DNA from 3 places in the Pseudomonas sp. Pso3 genome. Region 2 is predicted to be linked to each of the others. Evidence: riboswitches for the same ligand, from Rfam matches in the RefSeq annotation. Region 2 holds a riboswitch; each other region holds the start of a gene.
What was found. A riboswitch is a leader RNA that binds a small molecule or an ion and turns the genes downstream of it on or off. The one in region 2 is predicted to bind cobalamin.
Positions count from the first base shown of each region.

Region 1 (3,265 bases), 1.0 Mb from region 2:
GATGGGGAATGAGCAGCAGCCCGAGGGCGGCGATCTTGAAGCCGGGATGGCGAGTGAACGCCAGGAGCGCGAGCGCCGCGGCAGTGGCACCGGCAGTGCCCAGCCACCAGGCTTGACGCAGGGTGAGATCCGCCGCGGCCGTGCCGGGTAGCTCCGGCGGCAGGCCGAGGCTGGGCGCCAGGCAAAAGGTGGCATAGCCGGCCAGGCCCCACAGCAGGCCCTGGTGCAGGCGGGTCGGGCCTCTTAGATTGAACAGGCCCGCCAGGATCAGGCCGAAGCCTACCGCCACCACCAGGTTGCCGCCAAAGGTCGACAGGGTTCGCGGCCAGCCATCCGCCGGCGTCCAGGCTGCTTCTTCACCATGATGATGCTGTCCGGCCATGGCGGGCGCCTCGGTCTGGACCTCGTAGGTTTCCGCCTGGAGGATGAGCGGGGTCAGCCACAGGCTTTGCAGGGCACTCAGCAACAGGGCCGCAAGGAGGCCGGCCACGCCGGCACTGAAGGCAATACGCTGGAACATGGCGAACTCCTTTTAGTGGCAGGGGAAGCCTTCGCTATGGCGGGTATCGTGAGCGCCGTTGTGCAGCGCCTCGACATGGGAGAAACCGGCCAGAAGCACCAGGCCCAGGCCGAGCAGGCAGGCGAGCAGGGTGGCGGTCAGACGCTGGGTGCGGGTACTGGTCTGGGGCAGGGCGGTGGTCGAGCGGGTAGCGGTCATGGCAGGGCCTCGGAGTCGAAGCGGCAGGGACGCGCCGAGGCAGCGAGCCGCAGGCGGCCGCCGTCCAGCACGACCGCCCACCGCGGGTTGCTTGAAAGCAGCAGGCCGGTCTCCGGACTCACGAGGGTTGCAGGCTGCAACTACCAGGATCGCCTTCCCCAGACTTGCCGGCCGGGTGGCTCTGTGATCCTGCGCTCGTCTACCGTTGCGGGGGCAGTGCCGGACTCGGACCGGCTTCCCGTTTCACCGCGACCCATGGCGGAGTCGCGACACCTGAAGCAGCGGCGAGCAGACCACGCGCCTCGTCCGCCGGTCAAGTCTGGCCGATTGACACCCCGGCGGGGCGCTCGTAGCCTGTCGCGTTGCGAGGTGCTCTTGTCGGCAAGAGCTTGAAAGGGAACGCGGTGCGACACCGCGGCTGCCCCCGCAACTGTAAGCGGCGTTTTTAGCCTCTCCACTAGAGCCTGTTCATAATTTGCTGCGCGTCGGCCAAACTGCGTTGAAGCTGCTTTCGGAATGCTCATTTACCATTCGTAAACTCCGCTTCCTCAAGCATCTTCGCCTTGTTTGACTCTAGCTCGCGAAATTATGAACACGCTCTAAGGCCACTGCTCACGCGGGAAGGCCGGAGCCGGGCGCCGCGAGCCAGGAGACCTGCCTCGCCACGTTTCGAACACGCAACCGGGCGGGGTGATCCGGGCTGCCATTGGGGCCTCGCCGCGGCGCGAGCGCCTGGCATGCCTGCCCGTCTTCTTTCGCTTTCTCTCTAAGGGCAGCCCATGAAAACCCTGGCCAAGACCCCCGTCACCATCGTCACCGGCTTCCTCGGTTCCGGCAAGACCACCCTGCTGCGGCACATGCTCGACCACGCCGAAGGCCGCCGCATCGCGGTGATCGTCAACGAATTCGGCGAGCTGGGCATCGACGGTGAAATCCTGCGCCAGTGCAGCATCGGCTGTACCGAGGAAGAGGCCCAGGGCCGCGTCTTTGAACTGGCCAACGGTTGCCTGTGCTGCACCGTGCAGGAAGAATTCTTCCCGGTGATGAAGGAGTTGGTAGCCCGCCGCGGCGACATCGACCATATCCTCATCGAGACCAGTGGCCTGGCCCTGCCCAAGCCCCTGGTGCAGGCCTTCCAGTGGCCGGAGATCCGCAACGCCTGCACGGTGGATGCGGTGATCACCGTGGTCGACAGCCCCGCGGTGGCGGCCGGCACCTTCGCCGCCCATCCCGAGCAGGTGGACGTCCAGCGCCGCCAGGACCCCAACCTCGACCATGAATCGCCGCTCCACGAGTTGTTCGAAGACCAGCTCGCCAGCGCCGATCTGGTGATCCTCAACAAGGCCGATGGCCTGGATGCCGAGGCCCTGGCGCGGGTACGTGCCGAGGTCACCGAGGAGTTGCCGCCGGCGGTCAAGGTGGTGGAAGCCAGTCGCGGCGTGCTGCCGCTGTCGGTTCTGCTGGGGCTGCAGGCCGAATCCGAGGCCCATATCGACAGCCGTCCCACCCACCATGACCTCGAAGGTCATGAAGACCACGATCACGACGAATTCGACTCCTTCGGCGTCCAGCTGCCCGAGGTGGCCGAGGCGACCCTGCTGGCGGCCCTGGCCGAGGTGGTCAAGACCCATGGTGTGCTGCGGGTGAAGGGCTTCGCGGCCATCGCCGGCAAGCCGCTGCGACTGCTGGTCCAGGGGGTCGGCACCCGCTTCGACAAGCACTTCGACCGCCCCTGGAAGACCGATGAGACCCGCAGCACCCAGCTGGTGCTGATTGGCCAGGAGCTGGACCAGGCGGCCATCACCACCCAGTTGCGCGCCGCGGTCGCCTGACGCCAGATGCATCTGCTGCGTACCCAGCCGGGCGGCTTCGTCCCCGACGACGGCATCGCTCACCTGGCGCAGACGCCCGGTGAGATCGTCGTGCTCTGCAGTGGCGATTCGCACCTGGCGCTGCTGGCGGAGGCGACCCGTAGCCTGGACGAGGACTATCCGAGTCTGCGCCTGGCCAATCCCATGCAGTTGCAGAACCACGCCTCGGTGGACCTCTATGTCGAGGAGGTGCTGAGCCAGGCGCGAGTGGTGTTCATCTCCCTGCATGGCGGCCAGGGTTACTGGCGCTATGGCATGGAACGGCTGGCCGAGTTGGCCGCGCGGGGGCTGACCCTGATCGCGGTACCCGGCTGCGATCGGCCCGATCCGGAGCTGATGGCCCTGGGTACGGTGGCCCCGGAGCTGGCCGAACGGCTGTGGCGCTATCTGCGCCAGGGAGGGCTGGGCAATGCCCGGGATTTCCTGCATTGCCTGGCGGCCGAATGCCTGGGTGCCCCGTACACCTACCAGCCGCCACGGGAATTGCCGCGGGTGGCGGTCTATCAGCCGGAAGGCCTGGGTCTGGACGGCTGGCGCCAGCACTGGCGACCGGATTGGCCGACCGCGGCGCTGCTGTTCTATCGCACCCATCTGCAGTCGGCCAACACCGCCTTCGTCGACGTCTTCTGCCAGCAGCTGGCCGCCGAAGGGCTGAATCCGTTGCCTATCGCCGTGG
Region 1 covers NZ_AP043687.1:2,321,669-2,324,933, forward strand. Annotated here, with positions in the region: gene ACZ5R1_RS10835 (CbtA family protein) at 1-520, opposite strand, end outside; gene ACZ5R1_RS10840 (CbtB domain-containing protein) at 533-718, opposite strand; cobalamin riboswitch at 805-1,010, opposite strand; cobalamin riboswitch at 1,069-1,394, shown strand; gene cobW (cobalamin biosynthesis protein CobW) at 1,498-2,550, shown strand; gene cobN (cobaltochelatase subunit CobN) at 2,557-3,265, shown strand, end outside.
Region 1: linked by a shared signal. The riboswitch ahead of cobW (cobalamin biosynthesis protein CobW) and the one ahead of cobO (cob(I)yrinic acid a,c-diamide adenosyltransferase) in region 2 are both predicted to bind cobalamin.

Region 2 (3,265 bases):
GGCGGCGAATTGCTCGCGGCGGGCACGCTGGGTGATGTCCCCGGAAAGGATGAGGACATCGGCGCCGTGTTCGCGGACATGGGCTTCCAGGGCCGCGACCACGGCGGGTTGCTCGGTGCCGAAGTGGGTATCGGAGATTTGCAGGAGGGTCGTCATGAGGACCTGGTTTCCAACGGATTCCCCTTTACGACCGCAACGGACGCCAAGCTATCCGGCGAAGGCTAGTTAGACTTCGCCGTCGTGGTGCCAGGCGTCATGCAGATCGGAGGCGTTGGCTTCGCCGACTTCGGCGCGGGCCTTGAGCCAGTCCAGCAGCGCGGTGCGGTCTTCCTCGGTGGGCGAGGTGTAGCGCTTGTTGGCCATGATGGTGCCTTCGACCCAGGCGTTGTCGAAGCCGCCGATGTAGTCCAGCTTGCGCTCTTCGACGTAGTCGATGAAGTCGCCCAGGAAGGTGTCCAGATCGTCTTCGCTGAGTTCGTTCTTGAAGCTCACCTTGATTTCAAAGGCCAGTTCCTGGAATTCGCCCAGGTACTGCTTCTTGCGCAGGCGACGCTTCATGCGGCTCAAACGGGGATCTTGGTTGGTATCGGTCATGGCGAAGGCCTGGATATCGATGAAAGGGCGGGCATTATCCCTGGCGTCGCCGGGTAATGCCAATGCCGAACGCCCGAGCGGCGGCTTCCTGTGCGGGATTCGGCTGCGACCAGAGCGCGCAGCACGGCAGCCGGCGCTCAGCGGATACGGTTATCGGCAGCCGCCTCAGGCGGCCATGGCCGCGCAGGCGTCGGCGCAGGCTGCGCAGGCCCGGGCGCAGGCCTGGCAGTGTTCGGCCTTGTGCTTGCCGCATTCGGCGGCGCAGGCACGGCAGGTGGCCAGGCACAGGGCGCAGGCTTCGGCGATGCGGTCGCTGCCGCGCTGCATGAAGGTGGCGGCCAGGCGGCAGGCGTCGGCGCAATCGCGATCCAGGCGGACGCAGTCGCGCATCATGTCCAGATTGGCTTCGCCCAGGCAGGCGCTGGCGCAGGTTTCGCAGGCGGCGGCGCAATCGAGGCAGGCCTTGATGCAGGCGGCGAGGGTGGCATCGTTCATCCGGTAGCTCCTGGCGGTGGGTGTCTAGGGTGGACCCGTCCGCGCGACGCCGAGTTCGGGCGGCGCCATCGATTGACGCTCTCCCGGCTAGTCCGTACCCTGCGCCCTTGCACGTGGTGCCCCGCCTGGAGCGGGGTGAAACAGGGAAGCCGGTCGAGCCGGCGCTGCCCCCGCAACGGTAGTTGAGCAGTAGCTGCGCGATGCCCACTGGCCCTGGCCGGGAAGGGGCGCAGCGGATGCCCTCAGGGCATCGGCTCACCAGCCCGGAGACCGGCCACGCTTGCGTTCATCTCGGCGATGCGGAGGGCGTCGCGCGGCGTCGCCCCCTGCCTCGCGCGGGCGGCGTCTCTGCCCGTTTCTCCGCCGCGCCGCGCCCGCACCCGGAGAACCGCCCATGACCGACACCCCCGATTCGACCAGCCCCGAGCGCGACGAGCGCCACCGCGCGCGCATGGTGCGCAAGAAGGCGGTGATCGACGCCCGCATCGCCGAAGCCCAGGACGAACGCGGCCTGCTGCTGGTGCATACCGGCATCGGCAAGGGCAAGAGCAGCTCCGCCTTCGGCATGGCGGCACGCGCCCTCGGCCACGGCATGAAGGTGGGCGTGGTGCAGTTCATCAAGGGCCGCCGTGACACCGGCGAGCAACTCTTCTTCAAGCGCTTCCCGGACGAGGTGCGCTACCACGTCATGGGCGAGGGCTTCACCTGGGACACCCAGGACCGGGCCCGCGACCTGCAGTCGGCGGCCGCGGCCTGGGCGGTGGCGGTGGAGCTCTTGCGCGATCCGGCCATCGGCCTGGTGCTGCTGGACGAACTCAACATCGCCTTCAAGCATGGCTATCTGGAGGTCGACCAGGTGCTGGCCGACCTGGCCGGGCGTCCGGCTCATCAGCACGTGGTGGTGACCGGCCGCGGTGCGCCACAGGCATTCGTCGAGGCCGCCGACACCGTGACCGACATGAGTCTGGTCAAGCACGCCTTCCAGGCCGGCGTCCGCGCCCAGCAGGGCATCGAATGGTAGGCGAGACGCGGCATTGCCCGGCGCTGCTGATCGCCGCCCCGGCCTCGGGTCAGGGCAAGACCAGCGTCACCGCCGCCCTGGCCCGGTTGCATGCCCGCCAGGGGCGGCGGGTACGGGTGTTCAAGTGCGGCCCGGACTTTCTCGATCCGATGATCCTGGCCCGCGCCAGCGGCGCGCCGGTCTATCAGCTCGATCTGTGGATGATCGGCGAGGCCGAGAGCCGGCGCCTGCTGTGGGAAGCGGCGGGGGAGGCGGATCTCATCCTCATCGAAGGCGTCATGGGGCTGTTCGACGGCCAGCCCTCGGCCGCCGACCTGGCCGAGCGCTTTGGCGTACCGGTGCTGGGCGTGATCGACGCCGCCGGCCTGGCGCAGACCTTTGGCGCCCTGGCCTATGGCCTCGCCCATTACCGGCCGAGCCTGCCCTTCGCCGGGGTGCTGGCCAACCGCAGCGGCAGTCCGCGGCAGACCCAGCTGATCCGCGGCAGCCTGCCGGCGGGCATGACCTTCTTTGGCAGTCTGCCGCGCGATGCCGGTATCGAGTTGCCCAGTCGTCACCTGGGGCTGATCCAGGCCGATGAGGTCACCGACCTGGATCGCCGTCTGGACATGGCGGCCGATGCCCTGGGCGCCAGTTCCGACATCGAATTGCCGCCGCCGGTGGCCTTCGCCGCGCCGGAGCCGACCGCGGTCGAGCCACTGCTGGCCGGAGTGCGGATCGGTGTGGCCCGGGACGCGGCCCTGGCCTTCATCTACCAGGCCAACCTGGATCTCTTGCGCGCCCTGGGCGCCGAGCTGCAGTTCTTTTCCGTGCTGGCCGACACGACGCTGCCGGCGGTGGACAGCCTCTATCTGCCGGGCGGCTATCCCGAGCTGCACCTGCAGACGCTGTCCAACAACCTGGGCATGCGCGCGGCCATCCGCGCCCATCATGCGGCGGGCAAGCCGATCCTCGCCGAGTGCGGCGGCATGCTCTATCTGCTCGACGAACTGACCGACAAGGCCGGCGAATCCGCCAGCCTGCTCGGACTGCTGCCGGGCAGCGCGCGGATGCAGGCGCGACTCACCGCCTTGGCCCTGCAGTCGGTGGATTTCGCGCAGGGCACCCTGCGCGGCCACACCTATCACCACTCCGCCCTGGAGTCACCCGAGACGC
Region 2 covers NZ_AP043687.1:3,325,379-3,328,643, reverse strand. Annotated here, with positions in the region: gene ACZ5R1_RS15775 (metallophosphoesterase family protein) at 1-156, opposite strand, end outside; gene ACZ5R1_RS15770 (YggL 50S ribosome-binding family protein) at 226-594, opposite strand; gene ACZ5R1_RS15765 (four-helix bundle copper-binding protein) at 760-1,089, opposite strand; cobalamin riboswitch at 1,187-1,382, shown strand; gene cobO (cob(I)yrinic acid a,c-diamide adenosyltransferase) at 1,484-2,110, shown strand; gene ACZ5R1_RS15755 (cobyrinate a,c-diamide synthase) at 2,104-3,265, shown strand, end outside.

Region 3 (3,265 bases), 2.2 Mb from region 2:
CGAGGGCGACGTCAGCTACAGCGCCTTCGGCGATCACCTGCGCGAGCTCTATCGGCAGCAGCGGCCGCTGCTGGTGCTCTGCGCCGCCGGCATCGTCATCCGCAGCCTGGCGTCCTTGCTGGACGACAAGACCGCCGAGCCGCCGGTGCTGGCCGTGGCCGAAGACGGCAGCGCCGTGGTGCCGCTGCTGGGCGGCCTGGCCGGCGCCAATCGCCTGGCCCGTCAGCTCGGTACGCTGCTGAACGTGGCCCCGGCCATCACCACCAGTGGCGAACTGAGATTCGGCACCTGCCTGCTCGATCCGCCGGCCGGCTATGCCCTGGCCGATGTCGACGTGGCCAAGCATCGGGTGGCCGATCTGCTGGCCGGCGCCCCGGTACGCATCGAGGGCGAGGCGCCCTGGCTGGATGAGGTGCCCCTGGCCCGCGATCCCGCGGCGCGGCAGCGTATCCTGGTCTCGCCACTGGCCAGCGCTGACGATCACACCCTGCTGATCCATCCCCGCGCCGTGCTGGTGGCGGCACGCGCCGATGCCACCGCCGCCGCCGTCACCGCGCTGCTCGCCAGCGCCGGCTATGCGCCGGGCGCCGTGGCGCTGCTGCTGGCGCGGGCGGAAGACATGGCCGCGCCCGGCCTCGCCGAGCTGAGCCAGACGCTGGCCGTACCCCTGAGATTCGTCGACGCCCGCACCCCGGACTTCGCCCGGGCGTCGGTGGCGCGGGCCCAGGCCCAGGGTCTCGCCCTGCACCTGCATGACCGGCCGCTGGACGCCGATGACCTCGGCCAGCGCCGTGGGCGCCTCAGCGTGGTGGGTCTCGGCCCCGGCGCGGCGGAGCTCATGGCACCGGTGGTGCGCCGCGCCCTGGACCAGGCCCAGGACGTGCTCGGCTACGCCACCTACGTGCAGATGGCCGGTCCCTTGCGCCCGGATCAGTTGGCCCATGCCAGCGACAACCGCGAAGAATTGCAGCGCGCCCGCCACGCCTTCGAACTGGCCGCCAGCGGTCGCCAGGTGGTCATGGTGTCGTCCGGCGATCCGGGCGTCTTCGCCATGGCCGCCGCGGTGCTCGAGGTGCTGGAAGGCGCCGACGATCCGCGCTGGGCGGCGGTGGAGCTGGAGATCCTCCCGGGCATCACCGCGGCCATGGCCAGCGCCGCCCTGGCCGGCGCGCCCCTGGGCCACGACTTCTGCCTGATCTCCCTGTCCGACAACCTCAAGCCCTGGGCGGTGATCGAGCAGCGCCTGCGCCAGGCCGCCGCGGCGGACCTGGCCATGGCCTTCTACAACCCCATCTCCAAGGCCCGGCCGCATCAGCTGGAGCGGGCGCTGGACGTCCTGCGCAGCTGCCGTCCGGCGAACACCCCGGTGATCCTCGGCCGCGACGTCGGGCGTCCCGGTGGCGGTCTCGAATACACCAGCCTCGGCGCGCTGCGCAGCGACATGGTGGATTCACGCACCCTGGTGATCCTCGGCTCCAGCCATACCCGGCGTTTCCCGCGGGCCGATGGCGGCGAGTGGGTCTATACGCCACGCTGGTACGATCCGGAATTGTTATAAAGTAACATTTAGTGCTTGAATCCTGGTCGCCGCTGGCTCACCCTCGGCGACCTTCCTGTTCCCTGGCGGGAAGCCGGTGCAACTCCGGTGCGGTCGCGCCACTGTGAGCTTCGCGAGAAGCGAGCCAGACCTTGCCAGGGGCTACCCAACATCCACAAGGGACGCGTCATCCCAAGGAGAGTCCATGTTTCGCCGTCTTCTGCCGCTGCTCGCCGCCGGCCTGTTGTCCGTTGCCTCTCTCACCACCCAGGCGGCCACCGCCTATCCGCTGACCGTGCACAACTGCGGTCGTGAGCTGGTCTTCGAGCGCGCGCCCCAGCGGCTGGTCAGCCTCGGTCAGGCCAGCACCGAGTTGCTCTTGCGCCTGGGCGTGGGCGCGCGGCTGGTGGGCACCGGCGTCTGGTTCGGCGGCTTGCCCGCGGACCTGCAGGCGGCGGGCAAGGGCATTCCGCGGCTGGCCGACAACGCCCCCAGCTTCGAGGCCGTGGTCGGCACCCGGCCGGACCTGGTGGCGGCCCAGTACACCTATCACGTCGGCCCCGGTGGCGAGGTGGCGGACTTCCCGCGCTTCGCCAAGCTGGGCATCGCCGCCTATGTGGCGCCCAGCGATTGCGAGGGCAAGGCGGTGACCGCCGATTCCAACAGCGATGGCAGCCGCAGCGCGCCCTTCGACATGCAGCTGGTGACCCGCGAAGCCCGCGAGCTGGCGGCCATCCTCGATGTGCAGCCGGCCGGCGAGCGTCTGGTCGCCGACCTGGACCGCCGTATCGCCGTCGCGGGCGAGCAGGCCAAAGCCGCCGGGGTGCAGGGCCGCTCGGTGCTGTTCTGGTTTTCCAGTCCGCGGCTGGAAGGGGATCCCTGGGTCGCCGGCAACCTCGGTGCGCCGGCCTGGATCGCCCGGGCCCTGGGGCTGCGCAACGTGGTCGACAGCGCCGAGGAATGGCCGGCGGTGAGCTGGGAGCGCATCGCCAGCCTGGACCCTGACTATATCGTCGTGGCGCGCATGGACCGGCGTCTCTACCCGGCCGATGACGTGGACAAGAAGCTGGCCTTCCTGCGCAGCGATCCCCTGACCCGCGAATTGCGCGCGGTACGCGAGAATCATCTGCTGGTGGTGGATGCCCCGACCCTCAATCCCTCGCTGCGGGTGGTGGACAGCGTCGAGACCCTGGCCGCCGACCTGGCCAAGCCGCAACCATGAGTCTGCCCCTCGCGGCCGAAGGCGCCCGGCCCTGGCGCTGGCTGCTGGGCCTGGCCGCGGTGCTGGCGCTGGCGGCGAGCGTGGTGCTGGCGGCGTCCTTCGGCGAGATGCCCATCGCGCCCCTGACCAGTCTGCAGGCCATCGCCAACGGCCTCGGCCTGGGGCCCTATCCGGTGGAGCGCATCGTCCAGGGCATCGTCTGGGAATACCGCCTCAGTCGCGCCCTGGTGGCCGCCTGCTGCGGTGCGGGCCTGGCGGTCTCCGGCGCCATCCTTCAGGCGCTGCTGCGCAACGCCCTGGCCGAGCCCTATGTGCTCGGCCTATCGGCCGGCGCCTCCACCGGCGCGGTGCTGGTGATGCTGCTGGGCGTCGGTGGCGGGGTGCTCGGCGTGTCCCTGGGTGCCTTTCTCGGCGCGGTGCTGGCCTTCGCCGTGGTGCTGCCCTTTCTCGGCAGCGGCGGCAGTACCCGCATCATCCTCGCCGGGGTGGCGGCTTCCCAGCTGTTC
Region 3 covers NZ_AP043687.1:601,799-605,063, forward strand. Annotated here, with positions in the region: gene cobJ (precorrin-3B C(17)-methyltransferase) at 1-1,558, shown strand, start outside; cobalamin riboswitch at 1,565-1,711, shown strand; gene ACZ5R1_RS02850 (ABC transporter substrate-binding protein) at 1,743-2,759, shown strand; gene ACZ5R1_RS02855 (FecCD family ABC transporter permease) at 2,756-3,265, shown strand, end outside.
Region 3: linked by a shared signal. The riboswitch ahead of ACZ5R1_RS02850 (ABC transporter substrate-binding protein) and the one ahead of cobO (cob(I)yrinic acid a,c-diamide adenosyltransferase) in region 2 are both predicted to bind cobalamin.